Regions from separate parts of the Ensifer sp. genome, predicted to be linked through region 2. Evidence: predicted binding sites of a transcription regulator. Region 2 holds the regulator's gene; the other holds the start of a gene.

Region 1 (8,633 bases), 420 kb from region 2:
CCCGCCGCCATCAGGAAGGCGGGGCCGCCTTCGCGCCCTTTGCCGAAATGGAAATCAAAGCCGGTGACGACATGCGAGGCGTGCAGCCATTCCAAGAGCACGCGATGGATAAAGTCGGAGGCCGACAGTTCGGAGAAGGTGCGGTCAAACGGATATTCGATGACCGCGCCAAAGCCCATGCCTTCAAGGATGCGGGCCTTCAGTGGCGCAGGCGTCAGGCGGAACACCGGCGTGTCGGGCCGAAACACCGTGCGCGGATGCGGTTCGAAGGTCAGCACCAGCGCGGGCACGCCGCGGGCCTTGGCTTCTTCCAGCGCCCGCTCCAGCACCGACTGATGACCGCGGTGCACGCCGTCGAAATTGCCGATGGCGACGACGCCGCCACGCAGGCGCTCGGGCAGCGGATCGCGGGTCTCGTTGCGATGAAAAACCGTCATCTCGATCTCCCCCGTCAGGCGAGCCTGGGCATCCACCACTTCGGCGAAGCGCCTTCCTTCTTGAGGAAGGCCGCAAGCTTCGCCTCGTCGGTCCGGCTTTCGTTCATATATTCCAGAGCGTGAATGCCGGCGCTGATGTAGAGCAGGTCGAAACCGGCATCCTGGGCCCCCTTGACGTCGGTCGGCATGCCGTCGCCAACTGCAATGATGCGCGACAGGTCCAGCGCGCCGCGAACGGCCTTGGCCTCCGTCAGTGCGGCACGGTAGATCGAGATGTAAGGCTTGCCGGCGATACGCGCCTCGCCGCCGAGCTCTTCGTAAAGCTTGGCGATGGCGCCGGCGCACGGGATCAGGCGGTGGCCACGCTCGACCACCAGGTCCGGGTTGGCACAGATGAACGGGATCTTGCGCCTGGCAAGCCCCGTCAGCGTCGCGCGGTAGTGCTCCGGCGTTTCGGTTTCATCATCATAGAAGCCGGCGCAGACGACGGTCTGCGCATCTTCCGACGAGACGATCTCGGTGCCGAGCCCTTCGAGCAGCGGCAGGTCGCGTTCGGCGCCGATGAAGAAGATCTTCTTGTCGGCAGCGGCAATCAAGCCGCGGGTCACATCTCCCGACGTGACAATGCGATCATAGGCTTCATCGGGAACGCCAAGCCCGCGGATCTGCACCTTGACGCTCGGGCTCGGCCGCGGCGAGTTGGTAATGAGCACCACCGTCAGCCCCGCCGCGCGCGCCTCCGCCAGCGCTTCACATGCGGACGCAAAGGCCTGGACACCATTGTGGAGAACGCCCCAGACGTCGCAGAGCACGACGTCGTAGCGCCCTGCGATTTCCCGAAAACTGTTGATCCGTGCGGCCATGCGGGCTTCCTGCAAACTCGGTTTCCGGCTTGCATGGCAAGGAAGGGCCGAGAATACAAGCCTCGGCTCGCGAAAAACGCCGCCATTCCCAAGGATTCAACGGCCCGCGCACCGGATGGCGAGGTGTGGCACTCGGGCGTGCGGGCCGAAGATGGGCGCAGGCCAGCGGGTCCTACGACAGCAACCGGATCGAGCCGCGCGCTGACTGCCCCAATTCCGGCGGATTCCTCCAACAGCAATGTTCGCGCCCGTTCCGGCCGCAATCTGCAGCGACCCTACCAAGCCTCGCGATAACCATGTCGCCGGAAATTTTTAAACGGCCAATCCTTGACTCGCACCGGACCCAGCCTTATCTCGGCCTCGCTAGCACTCTACAAGAGAGAGTGCTAACACCCATCCATCGGGTCGATGAGCGATCCGATATGTCATTTGATCGAGGGATTAGACTAATGGCAAGCACCAATTTCCGCCCGCTGCACGACCGCGTTGTCGTCCGCCGCGTCGAGTCTGAGGAAAAGACCAAGGGCGGCATCATCATTCCGGACACCGCCAAGGAAAAGCCGCAGGAAGGCGAAATCGTCGCTGTTGGTTCGGGCGCCCGTGACGAAAGCGGCAAGGTTGTTGCGCTGGACGTCAAGGCTGGCGACCGCGTTCTGTTCGGCAAGTGGTCGGGCACCGAAGTCAAGATCAACGGCGAAGACCTTCTCATCATGAAGGAAGCCGACATCATGGGCATCATCGGCTGATCAGCCGTCACCCACACCTTTCCATGACAACCAATGGGCAATGAGCCCGGGAGTTTTCTCAAATGGCTGCAAAAGAAATTAAATTCGGCCGCACCGCGCGCGAAAAGATGCTGCGTGGCGTCGATATCCTCGCTGACGCCGTAAAGGTCACGCTCGGCCCGAAGGGTCGTAACGTCATCATCGACAAGTCCTTCGGCGCTCCGCGCATCACCAAGGACGGTGTATCGGTCGCCAAGGAAATCGAACTCGAAGACAAGTTCGAAAACATGGGCGCCCAGATGGTCCGCGAAGTTGCTTCGAAGACCAACGACATCGCCGGCGACGGCACCACGACTGCAACCGTTCTTGCCCAGGCGATCGTTCGCGAAGGCGCAAAGGCCGTTGCCGCCGGCATGAACCCGATGGACCTGAAGCGCGGTATCGACCTCGCTGTCGGCGAAGTCGTCAAGGATCTCCAGGCCAAGGCCAAGAAGATCAACACGTCGGAAGAAGTTGCTCAGGTCGGCACGATCTCGGCAAACGGCGAGCGTCAGATCGGCCTCGACATCGCAGAAGCGATGCAGAAGGTCGGCAACGAAGGCGTCATCACGGTTGAAGAAGCCAAGACTGCCGAGACCGAACTCGAAGTCGTCGAAGGCATGCAGTTCGACCGCGGCTACCTGTCGCCCTACTTCGTCACCAACCCGGAAAAGATGGTCGCTGACCTCGACGACGTCTTCGTTCTCCTTCACGAGAAGAAGCTCTCGAACCTGCAGGCCATGCTCCCGGTTCTCGAAGCTGTCGTTCAGACCGGCAAGCCGCTCCTCATCATCGCTGAAGACGTTGAAGGCGAAGCTCTTGCTACGCTGGTCGTCAACAAGCTGCGCGGCGGCCTGAAGATTGCTGCAGTCAAGGCTCCGGGCTTCGGCGATCGCCGCAAGGCCATGCTCGAAGACATCGCCATCCTGACCGGCGGTACCGTGATCTCTGAAGACCTCGGCATCAAGCTCGAAAACGTCACGCTCGACATGCTCGGCCGTGCGAAGAAGGTTTCGATCTCCAAGGAAAACACGACGATCGTCGACGGTTCCGGCCAGAAGAGCGACATCGAAGGCCGCGTTGCCCAGATCAAGGCTCAGATCGAAGAGACCACCTCCGACTACGACCGCGAGAAGCTGCAGGAACGTCTTGCCAAGCTCGCTGGCGGCGTTGCCGTGATCCGCGTTGGCGGCTCGACGGAAGTTGAAGTCAAGGAAAAGAAGGACCGCATCGACGACGCTCTGAACGCGACGCGCGCTGCTGTTCAGGAAGGCATCGTACCGGGCGGCGGCGTTGCCCTGCTGCGTTCTTCCGTCAAGATCACCGTCAAGGGTGTCAACGACGACCAGGAAGCCGGCATCAACATCGTTCGTCGCGCTCTGCAGGCTCCGGCCCGCCAGATCGCCGAGAACGCTGGTGACGAAGCTTCGATCGTTGTCGGCAAGATCCTCGACAAGGACCAGGACAACTTCGGCTACAACGCCCAGACCGGCGAATATGGCGACATGATCGCCATGGGCATCATCGACCCGGTCAAGGTCGTTCGCACCGCCCTTCAGGACGCAGCTTCGGTTGCTGGCCTCCTCGTCACGACGGAAGCCATGATCGCCGAACTGCCGAAGAAGGACGCTCCGGCAATGCCGGGCGGCATGGGCGGCATGGGCGGCATGGACATGATGTGATAAGGCGCCAGCCTTAATCGCAGCATCGTCCATGAAGCTTCGCCCATGCACTTAAAGCGGTTCAGCGCGTCAAGCGCGCTGAACGGGCGGCATGGACATGATGTGATAGGGCGAAAGCCTTGTCGCGGACCTGTTCAAGCAGATCCACGATGATCCATCCGGATCGGAAAGGGCGACCCTCGGGTCGCCCTTTCTTGTTTTCGCACACATCCACTGGCGCATTTCACGTGCACGTCAAAGCTGTCCGCAGGAAAAATTACAAGGCGGCTGTAGTGACGCTAAAAAAGCGTTGAAGTCGAAAAAAAACGAACTATAACAACGGCCCAAGTGGACTGAGATTCACGAGAGACTGGACGGCGAACCTAAAGCGAGCGGAATATCGCTCAAATTTTTCATATTAACTGTGAGTCCAAGCTCTCTTTGAGACGATCACGCAAAGCATATAAGTATTTAATCGCAAAATAAGCCGGCCCTGCCTTCGAAATCACTTCGCTTGGCGAGCTACGTCACAACTTGGTGACTTTTCCATACAGAGAGACCCAAACGACTAGTCGTGCGTGGTCTTGCTGCCATGGAGCGATGGCGGGCGATGGTTGTATATTGGGGATTGTGGCTGCCTGGTCGGACAACGACATTCGCCAGGGGCAGTGCTGGGGTAGACCGTGTTTAAGATCACGAGAACAAATTCAGTTCCCCTCGGTGTGCCGGGACAGATGCATTCCGGTCTTCCGCATCAGGAATTCCTGGAGCAGTTCTGCGTGTCGGAAGGCTGGTCGGGTGATCTGTCGACGGGCCTGTTTCGGCTCGGCGACAAGGCATCCGCGATCCATGGCCTCAACGAGAGTGAATGCGGATTGCTGAACTTCGTTCGTTGCTACGACCCTGCAGACCGTAATCATGTGCTCGAACTGTTCGAGCAGGCAGCCACGAGCTGCTCGTCCTTCTGCTTCTCGACGACGATCAGCCTGGACTCGGGACACAAGCAGCCGGTGTTCTGCATCGGCGAATCCTCGGGCCTCGAGGAGCGCTATTCCGGCACGATCCACGGCATCTTCTTCTTCCCGCGCTTCCTGGTCGAAAGCGCAGGCAAGGCGCTGCTGCGCCAGTAGGCGCCCCCGCACTATCATGCGTCTGCATCAGCCGCGCCCTGAGGCTATCCCCGGGGCCGGCGAGCGATGGCGGCTTTCAGGCCGCCGCCACCTTCGACTTCCCGGAAACATGGCTCGAGATCGGCGCCGGCCGCCCGAGCAGGTAGCCCTGCGCCTCGTCGCAGCCTTCAGCCTGCAGGATGTCGAGCTGCTTCTGGGTCTCCACACCCTCTGCCAGTACGGGAACCGAGAGGCTTTGGCCAAGGGCTAGAATGGCCCGGACGATTGCCTTGGCCTGCGGGCTCGCCTCCACCTCCCACATGAAGCTCTTGTCGAGCTTGATCTTGTCGAACGGGAAGGACCGCAGCGTCTCGAGCGACGAATAGCCTGTGCCGAAGTCGTCGATTGCGATCGTCACCCCAAGCTCCTTGATCCGGCGAAGGGTGAGAAGCGCCCGCTCCTTGTCGTCGATGATCGTCGATTCCGTGATTTCAAGTTCCAACCGCTTCGGGTCGAGCCCGGTTTCAGACAGAACGTCTTCGACGAGGCTGACGATATCGCCATTGGCAAGCTGCACCGGCGAGAGATTGACGGCAATCTTGTGCGCACTCTGCCAGCCCGCGGCCTCGCGGCAGGCCTCACGCAGAACCCACTCCCCGATCGGCAGGATCGCGCCGCACTCCTCGGCAAGCGGAATGAATTCGCTCGGAGGCACCATGCCACGGTCGGGATGGTTCCAGCGCAGCAGCACTTCATAACCGATGACGTCGCCCGACATTACCGACTTCTGCACCTGATAATGCAGGGCAAGCTGCTTCTTCTCGATCGCATCCCACAGGTCGTTGGCCAGGCTGCGCCTGTGGCGAGCCGCCTCATCCATCGAGACCTCGTAGAAGCAGACCGTCTGGTTGAGCGCCGCCTTGGCGCGGTACATCGCGAGGTCGGCATTGTTGATCAGGGTTTCCGCCGTCTCGGCATCCTGGGGGTAGATGGCCACGCCCATGCTGCCGCCGGACTTCAGCTCGAAATCGCCGAAGCGCATTTCCTCATGCAGGCTCTTTTCGATACGGCGAACGAAGTCGTTCAGTTCGGACAGTTCCTCGAAGCGCTTGACGGCGGCGAACTCGTCGCCGCCAAAACGCGCGACGAACTCACCTTCCTGCAACAACGACTTCATCCGCTGGGCAATCGTGACCAGCACGAAATCGCCGGCCGCATGGCCATGCAGGTCGTTGACTTCCTTGAACTTGTTGAGGTCCATGCCGATGACGGCGACCTTGCGCGAGAACCAGACGGCGGCGTCGAGCTCCTCCTCGAGGTAATTGCTGAACTGCAACCGGTTCGGCAGGCCCGTCAGGCTGTCGTGACGGGCGAGGAAGGAAATCTGCTCCTCGCTGTCCAGCCGTTCGGTGATGTCCTCATAGGTGCTGACCCAGCCGCCATCGGCAAGCGTGCGATGCTTGGTCAGGATCGAGCGTCCGTTCGGCAGCTTCTCGACGATGTCGCCACCGCCCTTGCCGACCATGTCCACGCGGTGCTTCTGGTAAAGTTCTTCCGACTTTGCCCGGGCGATCGCCGGATCGGAATAGGCCCGCGCGAAAACCTCGTCGAGGATCTGGTGAAACGTCAGGCCCTTTCCGGCCAACGTCTCGGAGAAACCGAAGATCTCGCGGCAACGGCGGTTGGACAGCAGCAGGCGGTCGCCGCTGTCGAACAGGCAGATGCCCTGCGACATGTTTTCGAGCGCGATGTCGAGGTTCATGCTGACCTCGGCAATGCGGTCCGCATCGACCTTTTCCTTGGTGATATCCTTGACGATCTTGATGAAGCCGGCATGGGTGCCGTCCTCATGCAGGAAGGGATCGATCACCACATGCGCCCAGAAGCGCGTGCCGTCCTTGCGATAGCGCCAGCCCTGGCACTCGAACTTTCCGTTGGTGCAAGCCTCGTCGAGCGCCTGTTGCGGCAACGCTGCCCGCTGATCCTCAGCCGAGTAGAAGCATGCGAAATTCCGGCCGATGATCTCGTCGGCGGTATAGCCCTTGTTGGCCTCGGCGCCGGCGTTCCAGCTTGCGACGTTGCCTTTCACGTCGAGCATGTAGATGGCGTAGTCCTTGACGCTTTTCACGAAGCGGGCGAACTCGCGCTCGGAGGCGGCGGCAGACAACTCGGCATGATGGGCAAACCCTGCAGCAAGCAAGACCATCGTCAACAGGAAGAAAGCCGTCCCGGCGATGACGAAAGCGAGGAAATGCGGCTGTATCATCCCTTCGGGCGTCGGCAGGAGCAGGTCGGCCTCGATCGTGACCGCTCCCATCGCGGTGAAATGCAGGGCGACGATACCGAGCGTCATGAACAGCGTCGCCAGGATCTTCGCCTTCAGCGGCCGGTCGATATGCGTGACGGCGCGTAGCGCGGCGATATCGAAGAGGGAGCCGGCGACGACGGAAGACACGACCAGCGTCCAGTCCCAGTGGATGCGCCCGGGCACATCGAGTGCCGCCATGCCGAGAAAATGCATGCAGGCGACACCGAAGCCGAGAACGATGCCGCCGATGATCCAGCCGGAAGCGCCGTGCGCGTAGGTGGCGATCAAAAGCGCCATGGTCGTCAGCACGATCGCAACGCCGAGCGACAGCGCCGTCAGATCGATCTGGTAGCCGAGCACGACACCGGGATCATAGGCGAGCATGGCGATGAAGTGGGTGGCCCAGATGCCGAAGCCGCTGGCAATGCCGGCGGCGACCGCCCAAATGGCTCTCGCCCTGCCTGCGGATGCCCGCCCGCGTTGAAGCAGGGTGACCGCACCATAGCTTGAAAGGAAGCAGATGAGGGCGGCAAGCACGACCAGCTTGGGATCATGCTCGACCACGAGGCATGTGAGAACCTTGAACATCGCCAAACGCCTAAATGAAAATTCTGGTCCGCAAATGGATCATCCACTTCCGGTTTGTCGCTTTTGTTGGCGTTGTGCCTTTTAAGGAATGGTGAAAGCCAGCCTGCAACCGGCTTTTCCAGCAGGAGCGATGCTTTCGTCCTTAACGAAGGCTGAAATACCACCGTCTTGTAGTTGAATTTTTCAGACGGGCTCAATGAGGCCGGGACAGCCGCGCTGTCAGGCCTGCGCCACAAGTGCCTTCAGATCCGACTGCGGATCGGCAATGACCGCCCTGTCCGGATGGATGCCGGTTTCAAGCAGCTTCTTGCCGGTGACATAGGCCTTGGCGTCGTTGATCGCATCAACGGCCACAAGCTTGCCTTCGCGGAAGTACCAGACGGAAACGCTGCCCTCGCGCTGGCCGGGGCGGACGATGGTTTCGTCGTGGCCGAGACCAAATCCGGCGATCTGCAGCTTCACGTCATACTGGTCGGACCAGAACCAGGGTTTTGGCGCATAGGGCTCGTTGCCGCCGGCGACGACAGCTGCGACGGCCTCGGCCTGATCGACCGCATTCTGGACGGATTCGAGCCGGATGCGCATGTTGTCCCAGGGCTGGACCGCGCAATCGCCCATCGCGAAAATCGCGGGGTCGGCGGTGCGGCCATGATCGTCGACGACGATGCCGCCTGCCGTCTCAAGGCCGGCGGCATGGGCCAGGTGATCATTGGCGGTAACGCCGATGCCGACGATGACGAGATCGACCGGAAGCACCGTCCCGTCGGACAATTCGACGCCGGTCACGCGGCCATTCTCCCCGACGAGCCGGTTCAGTCCGGTCCCCTCGCGGATGTCGACGCCGCGAGAACGATGAATCTCACGCACGATGCCGGAGGTTGCGGCTGACGCGACGCGCTGCAG
Region 2 (8,633 bases):
GGCACGAGCAAGAACAGCGCCGACCAGATCTTCCTCAACGAATGCCTGCAGACCGCCAATTGGCTGACCCGAAGCCTCGATCAGCGTGCAAGGACGATCATGAAGGTCGCAACCGAGATCGTTCGCCAGCAGGATGCCTTCCTGGTTCACGGCGTCGGTCACCTGCGGCCGCTGAACCTGAAGACGGTGGCCGACGCGATCAAGATGCACGAGTCGACCGTCAGCCGCGTCACCTCGAACAAGTACATGCTGACGCCGCGCGGACTGTTCGAACTCAAGTATTTCTTCACCGTCTCGATCGGCTCGGCCGAGGGCGGCGACAGCCATTCGGCCGAGACCGTGCGCCACCGCATCCGCGCCATGATCCATGAAGAGCGTGCCGACGCCGTGCTTTCCGACGACGATATCGTCGACAGCCTGAAGAGGGCCGGGATCGATATCGCGCGGCGCACGGTGGCGAAGTATCGCGAGGCGATGAACCTCCCCTCCTCCGTCCAGCGACGCCGCGAGAAGCGGGCACTCGCCAAGGCATCCGGCGCCTGATGGCGCTCGCGCCAACCGGCTCGGCGATCACGACCTGCGAAGGAAAAAGCGCCGGAAAACGCAGCCGTAAAGTTAAGGTCCGTTAACTTTTTTGCGACCTTCGATTGACTCTCCGCGACGCAGGGGATATGAGCCCGCCGCAATTGCCGAGGACACGGTCTTCCTCGGCCGGCCGGTGCGACCGGTAGGTGCGACACAGAGGCTCCCGCAAGCGTGAAAGGCTTGGATGACGGGAGCGCTTGGAATAGACTGGCTACGCAAATCACGAAATAGAGAGGAAACTCCATGAGTGTGCGTGTATCCGGTAAACAGATGGAAATCGGCGATTCGTTCCGCGCCCGCATCGGCGACCAGATCGAGCAGGCCGTTACCAAATATTTCGACGGAGGATATTCAAGCCAGGTCACTGTGGAAAAGTCTGGACCGCGCTTCAGCGCCGACTGCAAGCTTCATCTCGATACGGGCGTGGTTATGCAGGCGAGTGGACAGGCCAATGACCCCCAGGCTGCCTTTGACGCAGCGTCGGAGCGCATCGAAAAGCGCCTTCGTCGCTACAAGCGCAAGCTCAAGGACCACCACAACGGTAATGGTCAAGGTACCGAGGTGGCATACACAGTGATGGACTCGGTGCCGTTCGAGGATGACGAAGTCCCCGAGGATTACGCACCGACGATCGTCGCCGAAAGCTCGAAACAATTGAGGACGATGTCTGTCGCCAGCGCCGTGATGGCGCTCGACATGACGGACGAACCCGTGCTCATGTTCCGCACTCCAGGCAAGGCAGAACTGAATATCGTCTACAGACGCAACGACGGAAATATTGGCTGGATTGACGCTGCCAATATCAAGGGATGAGTGGAAAAAGGGAGTGCCGGCCTGCCGGCGCTCCTTCCACTTGGATCAAGCGGGCAGGCCGGGAAATATGTCTTTTCTGTGCATGGACCCTGCCAAGACAAAGATGGTTAGAGCCATTGCGACGCATTTGTGATGATGTTGTCCGGCTCTAACCGGCGAACGAGGATAAAAGAATGGCATTGGCAGGCTTACTGCACCAAAATGCGATCATCCCGGCCATGAGGGCCAACTCGAAAAAGCAGCTTCTTCAGGAATTGGCGGCCAAAGCGGCAAAGATCACCGGGCTCCCGGAACGCGAAGTCTTCGATGTCATCCTGCAGCGTGAACGGCTGGGCTCCACCGGGGTCGGCAACGGCATTGCCATCCCGCACGGCAAGCTCAACAACCTGCCGTCGATCGTCGGGATTTTTGCCCGCCTGGATACGCCGGTGGATTTCGAGGCCCTCGACGACCAGCCTGTCGACCTCGTGTTTCTGCTGCTGGCTCCCGAAGGCGCCGGTGCCGACCATCTGAAGGCTTTGTCGCGCATCGCCCGCGTGCTGCGCGACCACGACATGGTCGCCAAGATCCGGTCGAGCGATTCCGCCAGCGCAATCTATACGCTGCTCAACGAGGACACGACCTCGCACGCCGCCTGAAGCGGCCTTGGACCGGCCGTCAGTAGAGCTGACGCCGGTTCAAATGATCAATGAAAATCCGAAACAGCGCGCCCTCGCTCGAAATACCGAGCCGGCGATAGATGTTCTTGCGGTGGATTCGGACGGTTCCTTCGGCGATGGACATTGTCTTGCCGATCGACAGGTTGCTGTGTCCCCGCAGGATCAGCCGGACGATGTTGCGCTGTTGCCGGGTCAGGCGATCGGCACACAGGCTGTCGAACGCGGTCTCGATCGCGTCGTCATCCCTTGGCGTTGCCGCGACCGCATGGCTTTGCTGGCGCCAGTTCGAGCGCACGGCCTCCCTCACGATCGGCTCGTAGATCTTCAGGCACAGCAGTTCCTCGTCGCTGAACGGCACGCCGCCCAGCCCGCGCATCAGCGAATAGGTGGCCTGGACGCCATCCTCGAGCGGAATAACGAAGCCGATCTCCTCGACAAGCACGCCGCTTTCCATCGAGATGCAAGGATGCACCTCGGCCGAGCCTGAAAAATCAGACCGGAAGAACTGGTCGGGCGCCAGTTCGCGCATGCGCCAGAGCCCCGGCGGCTGGCCGCCGCAGCAGGCGACATAGAACGGGTCGAGCAGATAGGCGCCGCCGAGATAGGCCGACAGTGCGCTCGCCGAAACCTTGGCGGTATAGCCGTCATGCAGAACGATCGGCCTCTTGTCATAGGGATAGGCGAAGGCGACCGAGAGGTCGAAACCGGCGACCGAGCGCAGCATGCGATCGAGCGCGCTGCCGAAATCCTGCGTTCCGATCAATCCGATCATGGCCGATATATCGGCCGATTCCCGAGCCAGCATCCGCGTCGAACTCTCCCCTTCCCGCATATCCCCCATGGGATATCGACAGCCCCCGCTTCGTCAACAATAATCCGAGCGATGAGGGATGGAGAACGCCGCCCGGCCAAGGCGCGGCGCCCAAGCGCAAGGGGGATCGGATGACAGGCAGGCTCTCGGGAAAAGTGGCTTTGATCAGTGGTGGTGCCGGCGGTTGCGGGCTGGCCGCATCCGAACTCTTTGCGCGCGAGGGAGCGAAGGTCGGCATCGTCGACCTGCCGCGCAGCAAGGGCGAAGAGGTGGCCGCCGCCATCCGTGCAAACGGCGGCGAGGCGGTGTTCGCACCGGCAGACGTCTCGGTTTCTTCCGAGGTGAGCTCGGCCGTCAAGGCGGTCGAGGCGGACTTCGGCGCCATCACCGTCCTCTTCAACCACGCTGGCATCCTGGCGGTCGGGCCGTTCCTCGAAACCGAAGAGGACGAATGGGACCGGCTGATGGCCGTCAACGTACGCAGCATGTTCCTGATGACCAAGGCGGTGCTTCCGGGCATGCTGGCGGCCGGCGGCGGCAGCATCGTGTGCACCTCATCGATCTCGGCCGTGGCAGCAACGCCGATGGAGGTTCTCTACGACACCACCAAGGGGGCCTGCCACATGTTCGCGCGCGCCATTGCCGTGGAATTCCGCGACCGCGGCATCCGCTGCAACGCCGTCTGCCCCGGCTTCATCGCCACCGACCACGGCAAGCGCGAGCTGGTCGGCCTCAGCAAATACGGCGTCGACGTCTCGGAAGCCGCGATCGCCGCCCAGCAGGGCCGCATGTGCGATCCGAAGGAAGTGGCGAACGCCGCGCTGTTTCTCGCCAGCGACGAGGCAAGCTTCGTCAACGGCACGCATCTGTTCGTCGACAATTGCTTCACAGCGGTCTGAGGGAGGGGATAGACATGCTTCAGGCAGGTGGCCACTGGCGCAACTGGGTCGGAAACCAATCATGCATCGTTCGCTACCGGGGGGCGCCCGAGAAAGAGGCAGAGCTCGCCGAGATGGTCCGCGAGGCGACGTCGCAGGGGCTCAACGTCCGCTGCGCCGGATCCGGTCATTCCTTCACGCCGGTCGCGCTGACGAGTGGGCTGCAGCTGACGCTGTCGGGCATGCAGGGCGTCGTCAACATCGACCAGGCGCGCAAACGCGTCGCCGTGAGGGCCGGCACGACGATCAACCAGCTCGGCAAGGTCCTGAAGTCGAGCGGCCTCTCGCTGATCAACCAGGGCGACATCGACAGCCAGGCGCTTGCAGGCGCGCTCACCACCGGCACCCATGGCACCGGGGCCACGCTCGGCAACATGGCCTCGCAGATCGTCGGCATGCGGCTGATCGAGCCCGATGGCAGCATCCTCGTCGTCGACGAGACGACGCCGGACCTCCTGGACGCGGCGCGCGTTTCGGTCGGCATGCTCGGCGTGATCTCCGAGATCACCCTGCAGGCAATGGACAGCTACAACCTGCATGAGAAGCTTTGGCGCTGCACCTTCGACGAGATGATCGAACAGCACGACGAGCTCGCCGCCAAGCATCGGCACTTCGGCTTCTTCTGGTGCCCGGTACCGGAAAGCCGCCACTGCTACTGCCTGCCGGATACCGCATCGGTGTCGACGACGGACAGGACCTCAGACGTCTGCGAAATGAAGGTGATCGACATCACCGACCGGCCGCCGATGGAAGACGGATTCGAGAAGATCGCCTACTCCTCGGAGATCTATCCGATCGAATATGTGCCAAATTTCCACGAGCTCGAATATGCGGTGCCTGTCGCAAACGGCAAGGAAGCGGTCAAAGCGGTGCGCAAGCTGATGCTGGAAAAGCACCCGACCTGCATCTACCCGATCGAATACCGCTTCACCGCCGGCGACAGCGGCTGGATCAGCCCGTTCTTCGAGCAGGATTCGATCACGCTTTCGGTGTCGGGCGAGCCGGGCACGGATTACTGGGAGTATCTTCGCGATGTCGATACAATTCTCCGCCAATACGGCTCGCGGCCGCACTGGGGCAAGCTGCATTTCCTCGGCGCCGAGGACGTGACCGCGCTCTATCCCAGGGCCGGCGACTTCCGGGCCTTGCGGGCAAAGGTCGATCCGGAGGGACGCTTCCTCAACGACCATCTGCGGCAGCTGTTCGGCTGAAGCCGTCCTTCGTCGACGCAACGCCGAAAATGAAAACGCCGCGCGTCCCTTGGGATGCGCGGCGTTCAAACAGATCAGGCTACGGCTCAGGCGGCCGGGCTGTCGCCTTCGCCAGCAACCACCTTCGGGCCGCCCTTGGACACGCCGACCATGGCCGGGCGCAGGACGCGATCGCCGATGGTGTAACCGGCCTGGACGACCTGCAGCACCGTGTTGTTCGGCACGTCGGCGTTCGGGATCTCGAACATCGCCTGGTGGAAGTTCGGGTCGAACTTCTGGCCTTCCGGCTCCAGCTTCTTCACGCCATGGCGCTCCAGCGCCGACAGCATGGCGCGCTCGGTCATCTCGACGCCTTCGATCAGGGCGTTGAGACCCGTCTCACCGGCTTCCTTGGCTTCGGCCGGGATGGCATCGAGCGCACGGCGCAGATTGTCGGAGACGGCCAGCATGTCGCGGGCAAAGCCTGCAACCGAATAGGACTTTGCATCCTTGACGTCACGCTCGGTGCGGCGGCGCAAGTTGTCCATCTCGGCGGCAAGGCGCAGGTACTTGTCGCGCAGGTCGTTGTTCTCGGCCCGGGCAAGCTCGAGCGGATCGGGTTCGGCAACCGGCGCTGCTTCCACAACCTCGGGCGTCGCGTTGTCTGCCTCGTCGTTGGCGGCAGCTTCGTGTCCGTGCTTGTTTGTTTCGTCGGTCATGACGTTCTCCGGTGTATCGTCTGTCTTGTCTTCCGCATTTCACGCCCGCGCGGAACGATGGCCGCATGGCGTAAAAATGCCCAGTGACTGGATTTGATGCCGATATCGAGGTTTAGGGCCGAAAAATCAAGGGTTCAATGCTGTCGATGGCCAAATGCGCCGTCTCACCGCGAAAGCCGCGACATCAACTGCGCGGTATAATCGACCATCGGCACGATGCGCGAATAGTTGAGCCGCGTCGGGCCGATGACGCCGACGGCGCCGACGATCCGGTCCTCGCTGTCGCGATAGGGCGCGACGATCAGCGACGAACCCGACAATGAAAACAACTTGTTCTCCGAGCCGATGAAGATCCTGACCCCCGGGCCGCTTTCGGCGAGATCGAGCAGCTCGATCAGGCTGTCCTTCTTTTCCAGGTCGTCGAAGAGCATGCGCAGGCGGTCGATATCCTCGGTCCCGTCGAGACCCTCGAGCAGATTGGCGCGGCCGCGAACGATCAGTCGCGCCGGCTTTTCGTCGCCTTCGCTACCCGACCAGATCGCGAGCCCGCGCTCGACCAGATCCTGGGACAGGGCATCGAGTTCGCCGCGCACGGTCTGTTTGACCGTTTCGAGCTGCGAGCGCACCTCCCCGATCGTCTGGCCGGCGAGATGGGCGTTGAGGAAATTCGCCGCCTCCGTCAGCTGCGAACTCGTGACGCCGGCCGGCAGTTCGATGATGCGGTTTTCGACCTGGTCGTGCTCGCCGACGAGCACCGCCAGCGCCTTGGCGGGCGCGAGCCGGATGAACTCGACATGCTTGAGCACCGGATCGTTCTTGGCGGTGATGACGAGGCCGGCGCCGCGCGACATGCCCGACAGCATCTGGCTGGCTTCCGTCAAAAGCGTATCGACGGGCTGGGCATGGTCGGTGCGCCGAACATGCCGGTCGATCGAGGCGCGATCCTCAGGCGACAGATTGCCGACCTGCATGAAGGCATCGACGAAGAAGCGCAGGCCCGTCTGCGTCGGCAGGCGCCCGGCACTCACATGCGGCGAATAGATGAGCCCCAGATCTTCCAGATCGCTCATCACGTTGCGCACGGACGCCGGCGACAGCGACATCGGCAGCAGACGTGACAGGTTGCGGGAGCCGAGGGGCTCGCCGTTGTTCAAATAGGTTTCGACGATGCGACGGAAGATTTCACCGGAACGCTCGTCCAGCGCCGCCGCGATATCGCTCACTCCGGGATTGCGCAGTACCATGTCGCTCCAAGTTCGCAGGCCAATCCTGCCGCCGGAAATATAGTAATGCCGACGCCCGATGGCAAAAGGGAAAAATCGCCCCGATCGCCCGCTATCCACCGGTTCCCTTTACCTCTGCCATGCTCTAGAAGGCTCAGCAGATACGATCAGGAGTTAGATGATGCGGCCATCCGGCAGAAAAATCGACCAAATGCGCAAGGTTTCGTTCGAGCGCAATTTCTCCAAGCACGCGGAAGGCTCCTGTCTGGTGCGGTTCGGCGACACGCACGTCTTGTGCACCGCCAGCCTTGAGGAAAAGGTTCCGGCCTGGCTTCGCAACGGCGGCAAGGGCTGGGTGACGGCCGAGTACGGCATGCTGCCGCGCGCCACCGGCGAGCGCATGCGCCGCGAAGCCTCGAGCGGCAAGCAGAGCGGCCGCACGCAGGAGATCCAGCGCCTGATCGGCCGGTCGCTGCGCGCCGTCGTCGACCTGCCGGCGCTGGGCGAACGCCAGATCTCGATCGACTGCGACGTCATCCAGGCCGATGGCGGCACGCGCACGGCCTCGATCACCGGCGCCTGGGTGGCCCTGCACGACTGCCTGAAGTGGATGGAAGCCCGCAACATGGTGAAGGTCGAGAAGGTCCTGAAGGATCATGTCGCCGCCATCTCTTGCGGCATCTTCGCCAACCAGTCGATCATCGACCTCGATTATCTCGAGGATTCGGCTGCCGAGACCGACGCGAATTTCGTCATGACCGGAACGGGTGGCATCGTCGAGATCCAGGGTACGGCCGAGGGCAAGCCGTTCTCGGAAGAAGAATTCGCAGGCCTGCTCGGCCTTGCAAAGACCGGCATTGCCGAACTGGTCGCCCTGCAGAAGCAGGCGATTGCTGGCTGAGACAAAGGACGCAAACGATGGCTCCGGCGCTGGAAGGCATTCTCGAGACTGCGCTCTACGCGCCGGATCTCGATGGCGCCGAGGCCTTCTACGGCGGCGTGCTCGGGCTCAAGAAGATCACGCGTGCCGGCAACCGGCATGTCTTCTTCCGCTGCGGCCAAAGCGTTCTCCTGATTTTCAATCCGGCGGAGACGGTCGAGCCGCCTCAGCCGGGCGCCGCCCTGCCGGTGCCGCCGCACGGGACCGCCGGCCAGGGCCACATGTGCTTCCGCGTCGCCCGCGAGGCGCTCGACGCCTGGAAGGCGAAGCTTGAAACGGCAGGCGTTGCGATCGAGGCCGATCTGGTCTGGCCAAGCGGCGCGCGCTCCTTCTATTTCCGCGATCCGGCCGGCAACAGCCTCGAATGCGCGGAACCGGGCCTCTGGTCCATCGAATGAACCGCGGCCCGAGCGCCGCATCTTTTAAGAGACGACACATCATGCGCACACTGGATGACAAGACGCTCATCGTCGCCAGCCACAATGCCGGCAAGATCCGCGAGATCCGCGACCTGATCGGCCCGCTCGGCTTCGAGGCCAAGTCGGCGGCCGACCTCAACTTCGTCGAGCCGGATGAAACCGGAACGACGTTCGAAGAGAATGCCACGATCAAGGCGCTTGCCTCGGCCAGGGCGTCGGGCCTGCCGGCCTTGTCGGACGATTCCGGCCTTGCGATCGACGCGCTCGACGGCGCGCCCGGCGTCTACACCGCCAATTGGGCCGAACGAGAGGACGGCAGCCGCGACTTCGCCATGG

The links. The regulator HrcA, encoded in region 2, represses chaperone genes, less so after heat shock. The targets are predictions, from matches to a motif close to GTTAGCACTCNCNNNNNGNGAGTGCTAAC.
Region 1: a site for HrcA is predicted at 1,663-1,691, ahead of groES (co-chaperone GroES). Genes of this name have one in related genera too.

The regions. Positions count from the first base shown of each region.
Region 1 covers NZ_DALZXU010000001.1:753,178-761,810, reverse strand. The annotation lists gene RTP54_RS03685 (bifunctional riboflavin kinase/FAD synthetase) at 1-437, opposite strand, end outside; gene RTP54_RS03680 (TIGR01459 family HAD-type hydrolase) at 452-1,300, opposite strand; gene groES (co-chaperone GroES) at 1,750-2,046, shown strand; gene groL (chaperonin GroEL) at 2,109-3,746, shown strand; gene RTP54_RS03665 (hypothetical protein) at 4,409-4,855, shown strand; gene RTP54_RS03660 (EAL domain-containing protein) at 4,932-7,730, opposite strand; gene RTP54_RS03655 (FAD-dependent oxidoreductase) at 7,950-8,633, opposite strand, start outside.
Region 2 covers NZ_DALZXU010000001.1:328,235-336,867, reverse strand. The annotation lists gene rpoN (RNA polymerase factor sigma-54) at 1-543, shown strand, start outside; gene hpf (ribosome hibernation-promoting factor, HPF/YfiA family) at 829-1,398, shown strand; gene ptsN (PTS IIA-like nitrogen regulatory protein PtsN) at 1,572-2,036, shown strand; gene RTP54_RS01680 (LuxR C-terminal-related transcriptional regulator) at 2,056-2,829, opposite strand; gene RTP54_RS01675 (SDR family NAD(P)-dependent oxidoreductase) at 3,000-3,767, shown strand; gene RTP54_RS01670 (D-arabinono-1,4-lactone oxidase) at 3,782-5,017, shown strand; gene grpE (nucleotide exchange factor GrpE) at 5,104-5,715, opposite strand; gene hrcA (heat-inducible transcriptional repressor HrcA) at 5,880-6,959, opposite strand; gene rph (ribonuclease PH) at 7,120-7,839, shown strand; gene RTP54_RS01650 (VOC family protein) at 7,857-8,276, shown strand; gene rdgB (RdgB/HAM1 family non-canonical purine NTP pyrophosphatase) at 8,318-8,633, shown strand, end outside.